2 linked regions of the Magnetofaba australis IT-1 genome follow. The protein of the gene in region 1 binds, or shares a complex with, the protein of each later gene. Links are inferred from orthologs where the notes say so. Each region holds a gene or a part of one and is shown on either strand. Other genes may lie near its edges.

Region 1 (5,129 bases):
TCCCCCCGCCGAGGATGAGGAGTCCGAGGAGCCGGAGGGAACGCCCTAATGGGGCGAGCCAATAAGCGCGGACGCCCTCTGCACGGTTGGTTGGCGATTCACAAAGCGCCCGGTTTGACCGCCACCGGCGTGGTGAATCGGGTCAAGCGCATTCTAAATGCGCAGAAGGCCGGGCACGGCGGCACGTTGGACCCGTTTGCCGAAGGGCTGCTGCCGGTGGCGCTGGGGGAGGCGACCAAGACCCTGGGTCTGGTGCTGGAGGGGGATAAGGCGTATCGCTGCACGTTGGCGTTGGGCGCCGAGACCGACAGCGGCGACAACACCGGAGTGGTGATTGAGCACTCTGACAAGCGGCCCGATGAGGCGGCGTTAAAAGCGATTCTGCCGGAGTTTATTGGCGAAATAGAACAGGTTCCGCCCGCCCATTCGGCCATCCGCATCGATGGCGAACGCGCCTACAAAAAGGCGCATCGGGGCGAAACCGTGGAGATGCCCGCCCGCAGCGTGACCATTCATTCCATCGAACTGGTCGAATTTACGGGCAATGCGGCGGTCATCAACGTAGAATGCGGCAAAGGGACCTATATGCGCGCGCTGGCGCGGGATATGGGTCGCCGTTTAGGGTGCTTTGCGCATTTGACTGCGCTGCTGCGCACCCGCACTTTCGGCTTCAGCTTGGATGAAGCCGTGACGCTGGATCAACTGCAAGCCTTGGTGGATGACCAGGCCGCTGCGGGCGATGCGGCGTCGTTTGATTTTCTACTCCCCGTGGATCGGGTGCTGGACGACATCCCGGCGCTGCGATTGACGGGGGACGCTTGGCGTCGGATCAGCAATGGTCAGACAATCTGGTTGGACGATGTAAACGCGCCGGATGGCGCGGTTCGGCTGCTGGACCCGGAGGGACGCTTTGGGGCGGTGGGCGAACTCGGCGAGCGCGACCCGCAAGGGCGGCGCAAGCTGGTGAGCAAACGGCGTTTCAACCTGTTTGACTGAGCATTGAGGGACGATGCGGGCGTTTATCCATCACTCATATATGAAGGAGAATCCCGATGTCGATTTCTCAGGAACGGAAAGCGGAATTGATCAAGGAGTTTGGCGCCAAAGAGGGCGATACCGGCTCCCCCGAGGTGCAGGTGGCGATTCTGACCGAGCGCATCAATAACCTGACCGAACACTTTCGCGATCACAAAAAAGATCACCACTCCCGTCGTGGCCTGCTAAAAATGGTGGGTCAGCGTCGTCGTCTCCTGGCCTACGTGCAGAAACAGGAGAAGGGTCGCTATCTGGAGCTGATCAAGCGCTTGAACCTGCGCAAATAGTCTTCCCACATGCCGCCGGGGCCAAGGGGGCTTTGGCGGGCCAATTTTGCGGCGGCGCGCCGTTCCCGTACGTTTCTCGCAAACGCTGCGGTGAATGGCGCGCCCGCTCGCCAAAGGCAACTTTCAGCTTCGGATAAGGCATCCTAATGTTCAATATTACCCGTAAGAGCGTCGAATTCGGCCACGGGACCATCACCCTGGAGTCCGGTCGCGTGGCGCGTCAGGCCGACGGCGCGGTGGTGGTCACCTATGGCGAAACCATGGTGTTGGTCGCCGCCACCGCCGATAAAAACGTCAAACCAGGCCAGGATTTCTTCCCCCTGGGCGTGCACTATCAAGAGAAGACCTGGGCCGCTGGCCGCATCCCCGGCGGTTTCATCAAGCGCGAAACCCGCCCCTCGGAAATGGCGGTGCTGACCTCGCGTCTGATCGACCGTCCGCTGCGTCCGCTGTTCCCCAAAGGCTTCATGCACGACACCCAGGTGGTGGCCACGGTCATCTCTTATGACACCAACTACAGCGCTGACATCGCCGCCATGATCGGCGCCTCGGCGGCTCTGGCCATCTCCGGTCTGCCGTTTGAAGGCCCCATCGGCGGCGCCCGCGTGGGCTTCGTGGATGGTCAATACGTTCTCAACCCCACCCCCGAACAGATGGACGAATCGCGTCTGGACCTGGTGGTTGCGGGCACCAGCGACGCGGTGACCATGGTGGAGTCGGAAGTGGACTTCCTCACCGAAGAGGAGATGCTCGGCGCCGTGATGTTCGGCTTTGAAGCGTTCCAACCGGTGATCAAGTGCATCGAAGAGTTCGCCGCCGAGTGCGGTAAGCCCCGTTGGGATTTCCAACCGCCCAAACAGGACGAAGCGTTCATCGAAGCGGTCAAGGCCGCCTGCATGGACGACCTGCGCGCCGCCTACGCCATCACCGACAAAATGGCCCGCTATGAGGCTATCGGTAAAGTGAAGGCCGCCGCTGGCGAGAAGTTCAGCGCGTTTGAAAAAGATGGCGAGACCGTGGATCGCTCCAGCGAAGCCAAAGGTCTGTTCAAGAAGATGGAATCCGAAGTGGTGCGCGGCCAGATCCTGGCCGGCAAGCCCCGCATCGATGGCCGCGCCCTGGATCAGGTGCGCCCCATCACCACCGAAGTGGGCTGGTTGCCCCGCGTGCACGGCTCGGCGCTGTTCACCCGCGGCGAGACCCAGGCCATCAGCGCGGTGACCCTGGGCACCGGTCGTGACGAACAGATCGTCGAAACCCTCGACGGCGAGCATCGCGACAACTTCTACCTCAACTACACCTTCCCTCCGTACTGTGTGGGTGAGACCGGTCGTCTGGGCGCCCCCGGGCGTCGTGAGATCGGTCACGGCAAGTTGGCCACCCGCGCTCTGGGCGCCATCCTGCCCAGCGCCGAGGAGTTCCCCTACACCATTCGCGTGATCTCCGAGATCACCGAATCCAACGGCTCCTCCTCCATGGCCACCGTGTGCGGCTCGGTCCTCTCCATGCTGGACGCGGGCGTGCCGCTGAAGTCCTCGGTGGCGGGCATCGCCATGGGTCTGGTCAAAGAGGGCGAAAACTACGCCGTGCTGTCCGACATCCTGGGCGACGAAGATCACCTGGGCGATATGGACTTCAAGGTGGCCGGTAACGAAAACGGCATCACCGCGCTGCAGATGGACATCAAGATCACCGGCATCACCAAGGAGATCATGGCCAAGGCGCTGGATCAGGCCCGCGCCGGTCGTCTGCACATCCTCGGTGAAATGGCCAAGAGCATCACCGAGCATCGCGAGGAGATGTCTCCCTACGCGCCGCGCATCACCACCATCAAGATCAACCCCGACAAGATCCGCGACGTGATCGGTCAGGGCGGTAAGGTGATTCGCTCCATCACCGAAGAGACCGGCTGCCAAATCGACATCGAGGACGATGGCACCATTCGCATCGCCTCTTCCGATGGCGAAAGCTCGAATCAGGCGGTCACCATCATCAAGCGCATCACCGCTGATGTGGAGAAGGATCAGATCTATCACGGCAAAGTGGTGCGCATCACCGACTTTGGCGCGTTCGTCAACATTCTGCCCAACCGCGATGGCCTGGTGCACATTTCGCAGATGGCCAACCACCGCGTCACCAAGGTGACTGATATCGTCAAAGAGGGCGATATGGTGGACGTGAAGGTGCTGGATATCGACCGTCAGGGCCGTGTGAAGCTGACCATGAAAGATGTGAAAGGAGAGGGCGGCGCCGAATAATTGGCCGCGTTCTAGAGGGTTGTGACACAGCAGCGCCCATCCATTTGGATGGGCGCTGTTTTGTTTGGGAGAGGCGCCTAGTGTGTGCGTGATGGACTTGATGCTAGCGCTGACTATTGGCCGCCGACTGGTCGGCGGCGGGGTCTGGGGGCCGCTGCCCCCAGCGGGTGTGGGCGGCGCCCACGGTGTTGTCTTTGTCAGTAGTCTTTAGCCGTTTCCCCACTGAACAGAGGCGGGGCCAGCACGGAGTTAGGGGGTGGCTGGGAAGGACGAGCCAGCAAGGAGGCCGTCGGGGAAACGGCAGGTAAGCAGGCGCGAAGCGCCGTCGTCCGCAGGACGGCGAACTGCACTAAAACTCGAAGCTTGGGAAAGTCAAAAAGTGTTTGCGGGCGGGATTCAATTCAGTGACCGTCCTTAGAATTCCCACCACATGAAAATTGGTATAGAGTATCTTCTGAATTCCCATTCGCCAGAAGAACTGGAAGGCGCACTTCAAGCCTGCTGGATGGAGTCTTCGAAACTTTCAGGCTAGATGGTCGAAGCGTGCGAACGTTTGCTCAATAGAGCGGGCATGCCCTGTGGTCGTTGCAGTTGGTTGTTGTGCGTTAGTAAAATAATAAATATAATTTTAAGCGAGGTTTAAAGTGAGTAGATTTGTTGAACTTCTTAAGAGTAATCAGGCTTATAAAGAGCTTGATGATATCTACAAATACTTTATACAAATAAAAAAAGAGATAGTAGAGCAGAATGAGAAGGATGAAGTTGTCAGAATCATAAAGATTTTGCAACTTGCTAAAGGTATTTTGAAACCAAAGAATGCCGATATTCTAGATGAAACATCGCTACAGGGACTTGGTTCCAATTTTGGGCATGTTAAAAAAGCAATAAATAATTATAATGCCAGAAAAGATCTGGCTAATCTGAAATTAATAAACTCTGCGATTAGTACTCATTTCCTTCCTAGGCTAATAACTCTCACAAAATGCTTTCCCGCAGAAGAGAGAGAAAAGGATTTATTAGAAGAGTGGGCGCATGAGAATGCGGCTAAGCTTTTTGATGAGTATAGAGAAGTTGAAAATATATCTGAAGAGTTGAAATCAGATCTTGTCAATATAAAGTCTGAATTGGCATCTCTTAAGAATAATTATGATGAAATCAATGAGAAATATGAAACCATCCTTGGTGAGTGGCAAAATAGATTTACTCAAGACCAGAATGCTAAAAATGAACAGTTAGAACGTCAGCGTGAAAAAATTCTGGAGACCTATAAAAACAATTTTGATGTAACAACTCGAGAAGTGAGCGACAAAAAAGATCAAATATTATCAGATTTGAAATTAACTATTGAAAAAGAGTTTGAGGTTATTCATGCAGAGATAAGAGATAGATTGGATAAAGAGAAGCATGATTTGGAAGTAAATCTTAAGAAAAGTCAAGAAACATATGAAAGTATATTAAATCTGCATGATTTGGCGGCAGATGCAACGGTGTATGGGGGCTATAAAAAAGCCTACAAAGAGCAACAGAAAGCGGCAGATCTTTGGCGGTG
Region 2 (4,396 bases), on another replicon or contig:
GAAAATCACCAACTCATAGCGATTGCTGCTCATCATTTGCCTCCACGACGTCGGGCGCTGGGCGCGCCGCCGCGTCGTTCACTCCTCGGCTGTGCGCCCTTGCCCTGGACGCGTTGCGCCGGTTGCGTCTGGCGCGGCCGACTGCTTTTGGGCGCAGAGTCACGCAGCGCTGTGAGCACGCTTTGCAGGCCATCATCCAGCGGCGCGGTGAACTCCATCCAGCGCCCTTCATGCGGGTGCTTGAGGCGCAGACGCCATGCATGCAGGAACATGCGCTTGAGGCCCACCGACTTCATCTGTTGATTAAAGCTTTTATCGCCATATTTGCCATCACCGGCCACCGGGTGGCCCAGATCCTGGAAATGGACGCGAATCTGGTGGGTGCGCCCGGTCTCCAACGTCGCCTCCATCAATGCGCAGAAGCTGAAACGTTCGTGCATCGCGTAGCGGGTGGCGGCCTCCTGCCCCTCCCCATCAGAAGCGGCGACCATGCGTTCTCCACCGCGCACTTGACCTTTGGCCAGATTGCGCGCAATCCGACCTTGCGGTTTGGGCGCCCCCTGCACCAGGGTGAGGTATTGCTTCTCCACCTCGCCGTCGCGAAACGCCCGCGTCAACTCGCGCACCGCTTTCGGGGTCAGGCCAAACACCAGACACCCCGAGGTCTCCTTATCCAGGCGGTGACACAACTCCGGGCTGGCCACCACGCCCAACTCATCCAGATAGACGCGCATGGCGTCCACCACCCCCCATTCGTGCCCGCTGCCGCCATGCACCGGCACGCCCACCGGCTTGTCCAGCACCAGCATCCAGCCATCGCGGTAGATAATGCGCTCAGCCAACCGTTTGACCAGCGCCGCAGGCGGCGCCGCGCCCCGCTCGCGGGGTTTTTGATCGGCTTCGGTGAGCGGCGGAATCCGCACCTGATCGCCCAACGCCAGGCGGCGGTCCCCCTTGGCGCGGCCACCGTTAACGCGCACCTGTCCGGTGCGCATCAAGCGCTGAATTTCACCGCGCGGCATGCCGGGAATGTGATGGGTTAGGAACCGATCGAGGCGCTGACCATCAAACTCAGCGTCTACGGGTTCCTGCCGGGCGGGCGTTTTTCTGACAGGTTCGTTCACGGCTTCTTTGCTTTTGGGATTGGAGATCCGTACAATGTTCGAAATTTTCTGCTCGCCGATGTGGCTTGAGCAGGCCCGAGCATACTGGCATCGCAGCCTTTGCGCCATATGCGCGTTGCGCGTTCAGACACATTTTTCCCCGCTCATGTTGTCCCAGGTCCGAAGCCTGAGTGAAAACGCGCGGGTTTGTTGGAATTCATTAAGAGATTAGACCGAAGCCGACGCAGCGCCCTTGCGCCGCCGGATTCGCCCTTACGACGTCCACGTTATCGCCACCAGCTTGCAGTCGCCAGCGGTGCGGTGGCGTGGGCCAAACACACGGAGTTATCCCCCCACATGACCAAGCGCATGCTGGTGGACGCCACTCATGATGAAGAAGTGCGCGTCGCCATTGTTGAAGATCAACGCCTCCTCGATCTGGATATCGAGACCTCCACCAAAGAACAGATCAAAGGCAACGTCTACCTGGGCCGCGTGACCCGGGTGGAGCCCTCCCTACAAGCCGCCTTCGTCGATTTCAACGGCGGACGCCAAGGCTTCCTCTCCATCAATGACATTCATCCCAAGTACTATCCTGAGGATGAGGTCCAAAATGACGCCCCGCCGCCTGGGCGGAGCAGAGCCAAAGCCAAAGCCACGCCCGATGATCAGGCGGTGAGCAGCGCCCAAGAGGCGCCGTTGGAGGCGGTGACAGAAGCCTCGGAGTCCACTGAGGAGCAGCCGCAGGAGAGTGACGCCGATCAGGCTGAGCAAAGCGTTGATACTGAAGTCGAAGCCAGTACTGACGCCGAGCCCAACGCCGACGAAGATAGCGCAGAGGGTGCGGGTGGGTCCGACTCCGAGCAGGATGCCGACGAATCCGCGGATGAGTCGGAAGAGGACGACTCCGATGACGACGACTCCGATGAGGAAGACGACGAGTCCCCGGTTGACGATGATGATGATGCCGCGTTGGATGACGAAGATGGGGCTGAAGAGAGTGATAGCCCCTCCCGCGCCCGCCCCACGCGCACCCGTCGCCGTCGCAACATCCCCATTCAGAAGATTCTGACCAAAGGCCAAACCGTCCTGGTGCAGGTCATCAAGGAGGCGCGCGGCACCAAAGGCGCCTCCCTGACCACCAATATCTCCCTGGCCGGTCGCTACACCGTTCTGCTGCCCGAAACCGTAGGCGGCGGCGGCATCTCCCGTAAAATCATGGATGGCGCAGCGCGCAAAACGCTGAAAAAGATGCTTGCCACCATGGAGATCTCCCAGGAGATGAGCCTGATCATTCGCACCGCCGGTCTGGAGCGCACCAAGCGCGAAATCAGCCGCGACATGAGCTACCTGACGCGACTGTGGAAGACCATTCAGGATAAGTGTGAAAAGTCCAAAGCCCCCGCTCTGATCCACGAAGAGGGCGAACTGATCATCCGCACCATCCGCGATCTATACACCACCGATATGGAAGAGATCCTCATCGAAGGCAACGACGCCTATCGACGCGGCAAGGACTTCATGCGACTGCTAATGCCGCGCTACGTCAAGGTGGTGCAGCCCTACAAAGACAAACTGCCGCTGTTCTCCCGCTATCAGGTGGAGAATCAGATTGAGTCGATGCACGATCGCGTCATCTCGCTCAAATCCGGCGGCTATATCATCATTGAGCCCACCGAGGCGCTGGTCTCCATCGACGTCAACTCCGGTCGTTCCACCAAGGAGAAAAACGTCGAGAACACCGCGTTCAAAACCAACATGCAGGCGGTGGATGAGATCGCCCGGCAGTTGCGTCTGCGCGACTTGGGCGGATTGGTGGTGCTGGACTTCATCGATATGGAGGAGCGCAAGCACAATCTGGACGTGGAGAAGCGCCTGAAGGAGGCGTTCAAGAACGATCGCGCCAAAATTCAATTGGGAAAAATCTCCCAATTTGGCTTGATGGAGCTCTCCCGACAACGCATGAAACCGGCATTTGCCGAGAGCAACCGGGAGGTATGCCCCCGCTGTAGCGGTCTGGGCACCATCCGTTCGGTGGAGTCCACCGCTATCCGCCTATTCCGCTGCCTGGAAGAGGAGGCCTACTCCGGTCGCCATAAGCGCCTGGTCTACACCGCCCCACAAGCGGTGGCCAACTACCTGCTCAACAACAAGCGGGCGCAGTTAGCGGAGATGGAGAGCGCCAACGAACTGGAGATCATCATCCAGGGCGACGCCGCCATGGAGACGCCCAATTTCCGCCGCGAAAAGGGCGAAGGCGTCGCCGGCGAAGAGAACAACAGTCGCAACAGCGCGCGCAGCAATAAGCGCGATAATCGCAGAAAAGAGAACCCGCCAGCCAAAGAGAGCAGCGCAGAGGCCAGCCCCGTTGCCGAGGCCAAGCAACCCGCGGCTGACGAGTCGGCTACCGATGAGGATGGACAGAAGAGCGGGCGTAAAAAGCGTCGGCGTCGGCGTCGCAGAAAGAGCGGCGGCGAAGGCGATAGCGCGGAGGCCGCAACGCAGTCGACTGCCCAGTCCTCTACAGAATCCAGTGATTCCGCCGAAGGCGGAGACAACGCGCCCGCTGATGTCACAGCGCAAACCGAGTCGCAAGGCGACGATACCGTTGCGACGCCTGAGGCTGCCCCCACAGAAGAGGGCGATGAAGCCGCCAAGCCCAAACGCAAGCGGCGCCGTCGTCGCAGCTCTTCGCGCCGCGCCAGTGGGGCTGAGGAGAGTGCGCAAGGCGATCAGCAACCGCCGATGATGGACCCCGCTGAAGCGCCGCAGCCAGATATGCCCGGCATGGAGAATATGCGCGTCGTCGCGGACAATGTGGGCAATGTGGCGCCCAGTGAGCCGGTTGACGAACCCAACGGCAATGTTTTGCCCCCCGAACCTCGGGAGGAGGATGACGTCAACGGCAACGTACTGGTCGCCGAAGAGCCGCCTACTGAGAAGCCCAAACGCGCGCCGCGCAAGCGTCGCACCAGCACCCGCAGCAGCGGCGCAACCCGCTCACGCTCGCGTAAAAGCACCGCCAGCAGCGACGAAACCAAACCGTCCGCCCCCCCCTCGGCAAAACCGGATGGCTCTTCCGGCGACGAGTGAACTGGTCGGGTTTTATTGATCTTGCACGATGCAAAAAGGGCGCGACTGTTTCACAGTCGCGCCCTTTTTTACTGTGGTATTGTTTATCGCCAATCAAAACCAAAATCACACAGGAACCAATCTTCACACAATGCGGCAATATCGTCGCTATGGTGAGTCAAAACCAAAACTGCACAGAACGACCAATGTCTGCGTGACAC

Evidence for each region.
Region 2: the proteins of pnp (region 1) and MAIT1_RS07820 are in contact, whole or in part, in a cryo-EM structure (PDB 9QH0), measured with the Escherichia coli proteins. The link is inferred for Magnetofaba australis IT-1 from one-to-one orthologs.

Annotation. Positions count from the first base shown.
Region 1 is NZ_LVJN01000021.1:461,230-466,358, reverse strand. Bases 1,038-4,024 are described here. They hold pnp (polyribonucleotide nucleotidyltransferase), read left to right. Parts: upstream 1,038-1,468; coding sequence 1,469-3,580; downstream 3,581-4,024. Other genes in these bases: rpsO (30S ribosomal protein S15), read left to right, coding at 1,053-1,322. In the rest of the region: 30S ribosome-binding factor RbfA, read left to right, coding at 1-49; tRNA pseudouridine(55) synthase TruB, read left to right, coding at 49-996; MAIT1_RS20660 (hypothetical protein), read left to right, coding at 4,225-5,129. UniProt on the Escherichia coli protein: Involved in mRNA degradation. Catalyzes the phosphorolysis of single-stranded polyribonucleotides processively in the 3'- to 5'-direction. Also involved, along with RNase II, in tRNA processing.
Region 2 is NZ_LVJN01000018.1:380,482-384,877, reverse strand. What follows is about bases 1,072-4,396. They hold MAIT1_RS07820 (ribonuclease E/G), read left to right. Parts: upstream 1,072-1,460; coding sequence 1,461-4,196; downstream 4,197-4,396. Other genes in these bases: MAIT1_RS07825 (RluA family pseudouridine synthase), read right to left, coding at 1,072-1,124. Outside these bases: MAIT1_RS07830 (HAD family hydrolase), read right to left, coding at 1-33; more of MAIT1_RS07825, read right to left, coding at 33-1,071. UniProt on the Escherichia coli protein: Endoribonuclease that plays a central role in RNA processing and decay. Required for the maturation of 5S and 16S rRNAs and the majority of tRNAs. Also involved in the degradation of most mRNAs.